One region of the Bradyrhizobium sp. RDM12 genome, then DNA from elsewhere that is predicted to be linked to it. Evidence: predicted binding sites of a transcription regulator. Region 1 holds the regulator's gene; the other holds the start of a gene.
The links. Region 1 encodes LexA, which represses DNA repair genes until DNA is damaged. Its sites were predicted from a motif close to TGTTCNNNNTGTGTTCNG; they were not measured.
Positions count from the first base shown of each region.

Region 1 (4,207 bases):
TAAGCCGAGCTGGCGCCGAAAGGAAGTGCGGTTTCTCGCTAGAGGAGGCCCTTTTTGCGTCGGCCCTCGGCTCGGCTAGAACCTTGCCGACCAATTCCTTCGCTTTTGTTGCGGGAGTTCACCGTGGCCTTGATGCCGGTTACTGATGCGCTGGCCGCCGTGCTCGACGGCGCGGAGCCGCTGCCCGAGGAAACGGTCGCGCTCGATGCGGCCTTTCATCGCGTGCTCGCGCACGACGTCGCGGCGCGGCGCATGCAGCCGCCGCAGGCGATGTCGGCGATGGACGGCTATGCTGTCCGAGCGGCGGATGCAGCCAGGGTCGATGCGCAGCTCAACGTCATTGGCGAGGTCGCAGCCGGCCGTCCATTTGCAGGAACTGTTGGCGCTGGAGAAGCTGTGCGGATCTTCACCGGCGGCGTCGTCCCCGACGGCGCCGATGCGATCGTGATCCAGGAGGACACCGTCGCCGACGGCAAGCGCATCACGATCAAGGAGGCCGCCGTCGCCGGGCGGCACATTCGTCCAGCCGGCATCGATTTTCGCGAAGGTGACGTGCTGCTGCGCGCGGGCGCGCGGCTGACCGAGCGCGACCTCGCGCTGGCCGCCGGCATGAACCACCCGCAGCTTGCCGTTCGCCGGCGTCCGAAGGTCGCGATTCTTGCCACCGGCGACGAGCTGGTGATGCCGGGCACGACGCCTGGTCATGGCCAGATCGTCTATTCCAACGGCTACGCCCTGCATGCGCTCGCCCGGAGCGAGGGAGCCGACACCATCGATCTCGGGATTGCCGCTGACACGCTTGCAGCCACCTCCGCCGGCATCCGCCGCGCGCGCGAATCCGGCGCCGACATCCTGGTCACGACGGGCGGTGCCTCGGTCGGCGACCACGATCTGGTGCAGCAGGCGCTCCGCGATGAAGGCACCTCGATGGCGTTCTGGAAGATCGCGATGCGGCCGGGCAAGCCGATGATGAACGGGCAGCTCGGCGCGATGCACGTGATCGGCCTGCCTGGCAATCCTGCATCATCCTACGTTTGCGGCTTCCTGTTCATGGTGCCGCTGATTCGAGCGCTGTCGGGCCGTTCGGTGATTCATCACCGTCGCGAACGCGCCGTGCTCGGCCGCGACATCGGCGCCAATGACCAGCGCGAGGATTATCTTCGCGCCCGCCTCGATCTGCGTGATGACGGCACCCTCGTCGCCCTTCCCGTCAACCACCAGGACTCCTCGCTGCTTGCAGATCTCGCTGCGGCACAGGCACTTCTCGTGCGCGCACCGTTAGCACCGAAGGCCGAAGCGGGAGCGCCTTGCGAGGTGCTGCGGCTGCCCGTTTGAGCGCATCGTTCGCAACCGTTCTGCGAACTTTGTCGCGTTCACGGTAAATTAAGCAGTTGCGGAACATGTATCGAACATATAGTGTCCGTTCATGATTTGTTTCGAGCATGTAGCGGCTTATTGCTGAATTCAGCGTCTCGGAATCGAACGACATCAACCGGGGGATTTTGGTCGAGATGTTAACGCGCAAACAATACGAGCTCCTGCGGTTCATCAGCGAGCGTCTGAAGGAAAGCGGCGTGCCGCCCTCCTTCGACGAGATGAAGGACGCGCTCGATCTGCGCTCGAAATCGGGCATCCATCGCCTGATCACTGCGCTCGAGGAGCGCGGCTTCATCCGCCGCCTGCCCAACCGCGCCCGCGCCATCGAGGTGATCAAGCTGCCCGAGCTCCAGGCCGCCGCCGGCAGCCGCCGCGGTTTCACGCCGAGCGTCATTGAAGGCAATCTCGGCAAGGTGCGCACGACGTCGAGTCCGCAGGCCGACGAGGGCGAGCGTCCCGTCGCGGTGCCCGTGATGGGCCGGATCGCGGCCGGTACGCCGATCGAGGCGTTGCAGACCCGCAGCCACACCATCAGCGTCCCGCCCGACATGCTCGGCTCCGGGGAGCATTACGCGCTGGAAGTGCGCGGCGACTCCATGGTGGAGGCCGGCATTCTCGACGGCGACATGGCGCTGATTCAGCGCAACGAGAGCGCCGATACCGGCGACATCGTGGTTGCCCTGATCGACGATGAGGAAGCGACGTTGAAGCGCTTTCGCCGCCGTGGTGCTTCGATCGCACTCGAACCGGCGAACGCGGCCTATGAAGTCCGCATCCTGCCGCCCAACCGGGTCAAGATCCAGGGCAAGCTGATCGGGCTGTACCGGAAGTACTGAGCGGGTCGCGATCGACGACCGTCAGCAACGATTGGAGCGGACGATTGTCCGCTCCGGCTGGATGGTCTTTCTGGTTTTGCACAGATTATCCGGCTACCTCTCCAGCGCTACATCCTCGGCACGCCGCAACGAAGCCCCATCGCTTCGCAGGCGCTTTGACCGACCGAGGAGACCACCATGCGCAAGATCATTTTGGGCACCGCCACGATGACGCTGATCGCAGCATCGGCGCCGCAGGCCTTAGGCTCGCAGGCCTTGATGGGGTCGCAGGCCTTGGCTGCTCAGCCGCAGCATCACGCGCGCAAAGCGCCACAGGCAACGAGCGAGCAATTCCGCGATGCCCGCAACGCCCGTCGCACAGCCGACGCAGCCGGCCTGGCAATATTCGGGCTGGTCGGCGCCCGCAGGCCGCTGAGATGACGCGCTCACCGAATGCGCGGGAGCAGGCTTTGTTCCTCGTGCATTTGCAAAAGATAATGTGATCGCGCTCTGTCGATGCGAGCCGCAGATTTGCCAACAAACAAGCATATGATCAGCTTCCACTCTGATAGGGGCCTGTGCCTCAGAGACAGAGGCGCCGGTGCTCTATCCTGATTGAGGAGCACCCGATGTGTGACTATAGCCTGCATGCCGTCGCGACGCGTCCCGCAGAAGTCGGTGAGACCATCGTCACGACAACGTTCCGCGGCACCTCGACGCGCGGCTTCGCCTCCGAAGCCGACATGTCCGTCGCGGTCTGCCTGCTGCCGGGAACGGAGCTCGCCTTCGCCGACAACGTCCGCTACGACAATCGCTGGATCTGGACGCGCACCATCAATTCGCGTGTCGGCAAGTTCGGCAAGGTCGATCCGCACATTCCCGACCGCCATCACGACGCGATCGAATTCCCCGACGGCAAATACGTGCTGGTAACGCAGCTCGTGGAAGGCCAGCGTGCGACCGTGCTGCAACTGCCGGTAACCCAGCCGCTCGGCGAGCGCGAGCACAAGCCGCAGATCGCCGACAGCCGCTCCACGCCGCCGCGCCTGCCGATCGGCTAAGCGGTCGATCTTAATCCTCGGCCTGCAGGTCGGCGTCGGCCGGCGTTGCGTCTTTGGAACGCGGAGCTGCCGACCGTGGCATGAGGGACTGTTCGAAATCTCCATCGCCGGCCGCCGCCGGCGACCAGGGGCGGTTTGCGCCCCTCGCCTTCACCGCCTGAATGGCAAAGCCGTCGCCGCGCGGCGTCAGCGCCAGCGCGCCTTGGCGCGCGAGACGCGGCCGATCGACCACCATCGCACCACAATCCGGCGGCGCGGGCCTTGCCGTCACCACCAGTGCCGCGCGGCTGCAATCGTCGGCCAGCGCGTCGATGCGGAGCGCCAGCGCAATCATGCGCCCGTCGGCGAGTGGCGTCACGCAGCCGGTGTCGTCGCACGACACGCCGTCACTGAGCGAGGCGCTCCCGGCATCGCGGGAGTCCGCATCGGCCGCGAGCCACTCCTTGAGCAGAAAGCTGTCCTTGCTCGTCCGGATCAGATGCAACTGCCCGTCCCTGCCCCGCACCGCGACGCTCTGCCCGTCACCGGCGATGAGAATGTCGGGTTGCCGAACCGACAGCCCCCAGACGATCGCCGCGACGAGCACGAGTACGCCCGACCAGCGCAAGGGCGTCCGCAGCAAGCCCATCAGGATCAGCCCGACGCTCGCCGCGATCAGCGGCGCGGTGCCGAAAGCGCCGACGTGGCCGATCGCTCCGGGCAGCGCCGCCACCCAGCGCGACACCGCCACCATCCAGTCGATGCCGATCCCCATGAGTCACCAGAACACGCCGTCGAGCCCGAAGGGCGCAGCGAGCAATCCCAACCGCAGGCATCACCAGCGCGGACACCACCGGCATCGCGCCGAGATTGGCCAGCACGCCGTAGGGCGTGACGCGGTGGAAATGGAAGGCGGCATAGGGCGTGGTCGCAAGCCCCGCGATCATCGAGGCCATGAACAGCATCGCGATCTCG
Region 1 covers NZ_CM133064.1:4,863,607-4,867,813, reverse strand. Annotated here, with positions in the region: gene ACTGJ9_RS23780 (molybdopterin molybdotransferase MoeA) at 124-1,335, shown strand; gene lexA (transcriptional repressor LexA) at 1,512-2,213, shown strand; gene ACTGJ9_RS23770 (hypothetical protein) at 2,391-2,633, shown strand; gene ACTGJ9_RS23765 (hypothetical protein) at 2,822-3,253, shown strand; partial or broken gene ACTGJ9_RS23760 (ComEC/Rec2 family competence protein) at 3,264-4,207, opposite strand, start outside.

Region 2 (4,207 bases), 2.7 Mb from region 1:
GTCACCAATGCCGCGCGCTACGGCAACGCCATCGCCATCTCCGGCCAGCGCGATCACCGTTATCTCACCGTGACCGTCGACGACGACGGCCCCGGCATTCCCGTCCATCTGCGTGAAGAAGTGTTCAAGCCGTTCCTGCGGCTCGACAACGCCCGCAACCAGGACCAAGGCGGCACGGGCTTGGGCCTCGCCATCGCTCGCGACATCGCCCGCTCGCATGGCGGCGATATCACGCTCGGCGACAGCCCGATGGGCGGATTAAGGGCGAGCGTGCGGATTCCGGTGTAGCTGCGCCCCCCGTCTACTTTGGCAGCAGCGCTTTCAGCTTGTCGACGTCGCGCACGTTCATCTTGAAGCCGCCGGGCATCACGATGTCGCCGGGCTTCTGGTCCGGCTTGCAGGCGCCGAGCCATTTCGCTTCGAGCGTCATGGTGCTGTCGCGCCCCGCGGCACCGACCGCGCCACCTTGCGCATGCGACGAGGTCTTCACCGTGTAGGCCGAATTGAAATCGCCGGTGATCTCGGCGTGCGACGTCGTGGACATGCCGGCGACACTGCACTCGGAATCGCTGACATAGCCGGTCGCCGTCTTCTTGACGTCCTGCCTGGAGCAGACCTGCTTGGCCATCGGCGAGATGTTGTTATTCATCTCCCTGTCGACAGCCTCGTCGGTGCAGTGCTGCATGGTCATCTCCGGCATCGCCGAGCCGGTCCTGACCATCTTCAACTCCCAGAGACCGGCCTTGCGCACCGGCAGATCGTCGGCCGAGGCGCCGACCGCCGACAATACGAGACCAACGACTGATCCGAGCAAAGCAAGCTTGCACGTCATGCGAGAGACTCCCGGCTGAGACGTCGTGGCGCGGCCTTCGGCGTTCCGAAACGCCTCAGTAGAGCGTGCGGATCGGACGATCGGCGGCGCCATAAGGCACCCAGCGGCAGGCAAAGGAGATGTAGCCGCCCTCATAGGCCTGCATCGCGAGGAATTTCACCACCTTGCCATAGCGCGCACAGTGATCGACCGCGACCTGGCGCGCATCGGTCTGCGTCGCCATGGAATAGGCGATGATGCCGCCGGTGTCGTTGCCCTTGAAGGGCGGCACCGGAAGGATGTCGGCGCGCGCCGACTGGCTCGCCATGATCCCCAAGGCAAGAAGGCCCGCGGCCGCAATGATTCGCATTCCCGTCACTCCGATTGGCTGGCAGCACTCTACGGTGCCGGGCCGGCGGTGAAAAGAACGGATAGGGCGTCGGCGGCGACGTTATGGTCAAGTCGTGGCCGAGTGTTGCCGCGCTGCACTTGACCTCCTCCGCCCTTCGCGTCACCGTCCCACCCTCGCAGATCATGCTGTCTGGATTGCCCATGCGCGCCTCAACCTCCCTGAAATCCCTTCGCTTTGCCGCCGTTCTCGGCCTCATCTTCGGAGCGCTGTCGCTCGGTGAGGCCAGGGCCGCCAATCCGCTGGAGCTGAATTTCTGGCTGAGCGGGCCGCGTTATGATGGCAACGTCGCCGATTGCGAGAAGGCACTGCCGACGATCGCGAACCAGTTCTGGGAGAAGGAAAGCTCGTTCTGGAATTCGCCTTTGAAGATCGAGGGCTTCTCGGCCGTTCACGAGACCGCATTCCGGCCCTGGGCGTCCGACAACATTCCGCGGCGCTACTGCACCGGCGAGGCCATGCTGAACGACGGCAAGGTGCGCAGGGTGCACTTCTCGATTATCGAGGACGGCGGCTTTGCCGGTTACGGCCAGGGCGTCGAATGGTGCCTAGTCGGGCTCGACCGCAACTGGGCCTACAATCCGGCCTGCCGCGCCGCCAAGCCCTAATTCGAAGGTCCCTAATTCGAAGGTCCCTGATTCGAATCGATCCGGCGGCCGAACGCCGGCCGCTCGAAATTTGTTCTTGAAATGTTCTTATTGCCTGCTAGGCTCATTGCATAGTCTAGCTGAGGGGCGTCGCCATGTTTGATTTCAGATTGCAATCCTTCTTCCGCCTTGTGATCTCGCTGACCCTTGCCGCCGGGCTGATCTCGCTGGCCGGCGGCGCGAAGGCGCAGGACAAACGGCAGAACGCGCCGGGTGAATTCGATTTCTATGTGCTGTCGCTATCCTGGTCGCCGTCCTTCTGCGAGGACGCGGCCGAGCGCGGACGCGGCGGCGGGCGCTCGAACATCCAGTGCGAGGGACGGCCTTATTCCTTCGTGGTGCACGGGCTGTGGCCGCAATATGAGAACGGCTTTCCGGAATATTGCCAGCGGCCGTCGCGGCGGCTGAACCGCAACATCGTCTCCTCGATGCTCGATCTGATGCCGGCGCCGGGGCTGATCTTCAACGAGTGGGACAAGCACGGCACCTGCTCGGGGCTGACCGACCGCAATTACTTCGAGACGATCCGCAAGGCGCGCGCCGTGATCAAGATTCCGGTCGAATATCTCGACCTGTCGCAGCCCAAGACGGTGGCGCCGGGCGAGGTCGAAGAAGCCTTCATCAAGGCTAATCCGGGCCTGAGCAACGCGGCCGTCTCGGTTACCTGCAACCGGACCCGGCTTTCCGAGGTCCGCATCTGCCTCAGCAAGGATTTGCAGTTTCGCGCCTGCGAAGAACTCGACCGCCGCGCCTGTCGCCGCGACCAGGTGACGATGCCGCCGATCAGGGGTGGGTAGTTCAGGCTGTTGTACCTCTTTGCTGAAGCCATCGCGTGGCGTAGTGCTCTTGCATGAACTATCGCCACGCCTTTCACGCCGGCAATTTCGCCGATGTCATCAAGCACATCGTGCTGGCACGCATCCTGACCTATTTGCAGGACAAGCCGGCTGCCTTCCGCGTCATCGACACCCATGCGGGTGCCGGCCTCTATGACCTCGACAGCGACGAGGCCCGCCGCAGCGGCGAATGGCTGACGGGGATCGCGCGGCTGATGCAGTCGCGCCTTTCGAACGAGACCGTCGCGCTGACCAAGCCGTACATGGAGATCGTTTGCGCATTCAATCCGAAGGGCGAGCTCAAGGCCTATCCGGGCTCGCCCTTGATCGCGCGCGGCCTGATGCGGCCGCAAGACCGGCTCGTGGCCTGCGAGCTCGAGCCGAGGGCGCGCAGGGCGTTGATCGACGTGTTGCGGCGCGACGAACAGGCCCGCGTGGTCGATCTCGATGGCTGGATGGCGCTGCCTGCGTTCGTGCCGCCGAAGGAGCGGCGCGGACTCGTGCTGATCGACCCACCGTTTGAGGCGAAAGACGAGTTCGAAAGACTGGGCGAGGCCTTCTCCACCGCGTTCGCAAAATGGCCGACCGGTATCTATGTAATCTGGTACCCCGCCAAGAGCCGGCGCGCCACCGACACGCTGGCGCAACTCGTGGCGCGGACCGCGGCCGCAGCAAAGACTCCCGGAAAATGCCTGCGGCTCGAATTCAGCGTCGCACCACAGGTTGACGGCGCGGCCCTCACCTCGACTGGGCTGCTGATCGTCAATCCGCCTTACACGCTGCAGAGCGAGCTCAAGACAATCCTGCCCGAGCTGGAAATACCGCTCGGCCAGGGCGGAGCTGCCAGATTCCGATTAGAGGTGCCGAAGCCCTAAGCCGCCGCCATTCTTGGGAAAAATATGCAGTAACGGTAGTCAATCTGCAATGAACCGTATTATGCTGTTGGTGTGACTGGCTTTGCGTTCCGCTTCCGCGAATGGTTGCGGCGGAGTGAAGGCCTAACAAAGATCCAGTCGGACCGCAGGGTCTGCCCAAGGATGGCCAGCTCTCCCGGGCTACGTGATGCCCGGTCATGTCGCGACGCGCGTCTGCGTTGCGACGGAGGAGCAATGAGGGGGAGTTTCCCGATGGCCAATACGGGAACGGTTAAGTTCTTCAACGGCGAGCGCGGCTACGGCTTCATCAAGCCGGACGACGGCGGTCGCGATGTCTTCGTTCACATCACCGCGGTTGAGCGGGCGGGACTGAAGGACCTTGCCGAAGGACAGCGTATCACGTTCGAAGTCGAACCGGACAAGAAGGGGAAGGGGCCGAAGGCGGTCAATCTCGTGATCCTTTCGTAGCGGACCTGCCCCGAGAAGACTGCCGCAAAAAAATCCCGGCCGCGAGCGGCCGGGAGGCTGTAGTCCGGTATTTTCTTAGTTGGCTATCAGAAGTGATAGTTCACGCCTGCGCGAACAACGCTGGCGCTATAGCCGTTTGACACGCCTGTAATTGCGAACTG
Region 2 covers NZ_CM133064.1:2,201,553-2,205,759, reverse strand. Annotated here, with positions in the region: gene ACTGJ9_RS10520 (ATP-binding protein) at 1-288, shown strand, start outside; gene ACTGJ9_RS10515 (DUF3617 domain-containing protein) at 302-832, opposite strand; gene ACTGJ9_RS10510 (hypothetical protein) at 888-1,181, opposite strand; gene ACTGJ9_RS10505 (hypothetical protein) at 1,364-1,828, shown strand; gene ACTGJ9_RS10500 (ribonuclease T2 family protein) at 1,963-2,664, shown strand; gene ACTGJ9_RS10495 (23S rRNA (adenine(2030)-N(6))-methyltransferase RlmJ) at 2,718-3,578, shown strand; gene ACTGJ9_RS10490 (cold-shock protein) at 3,831-4,046, shown strand; gene ACTGJ9_RS10485 (outer membrane protein) at 4,133-4,207, opposite strand, start outside.
Region 2: a site for LexA is predicted at 1,900-1,917, ahead of ACTGJ9_RS10500 (ribonuclease T2 family protein). Genes of this name have one in related genera too.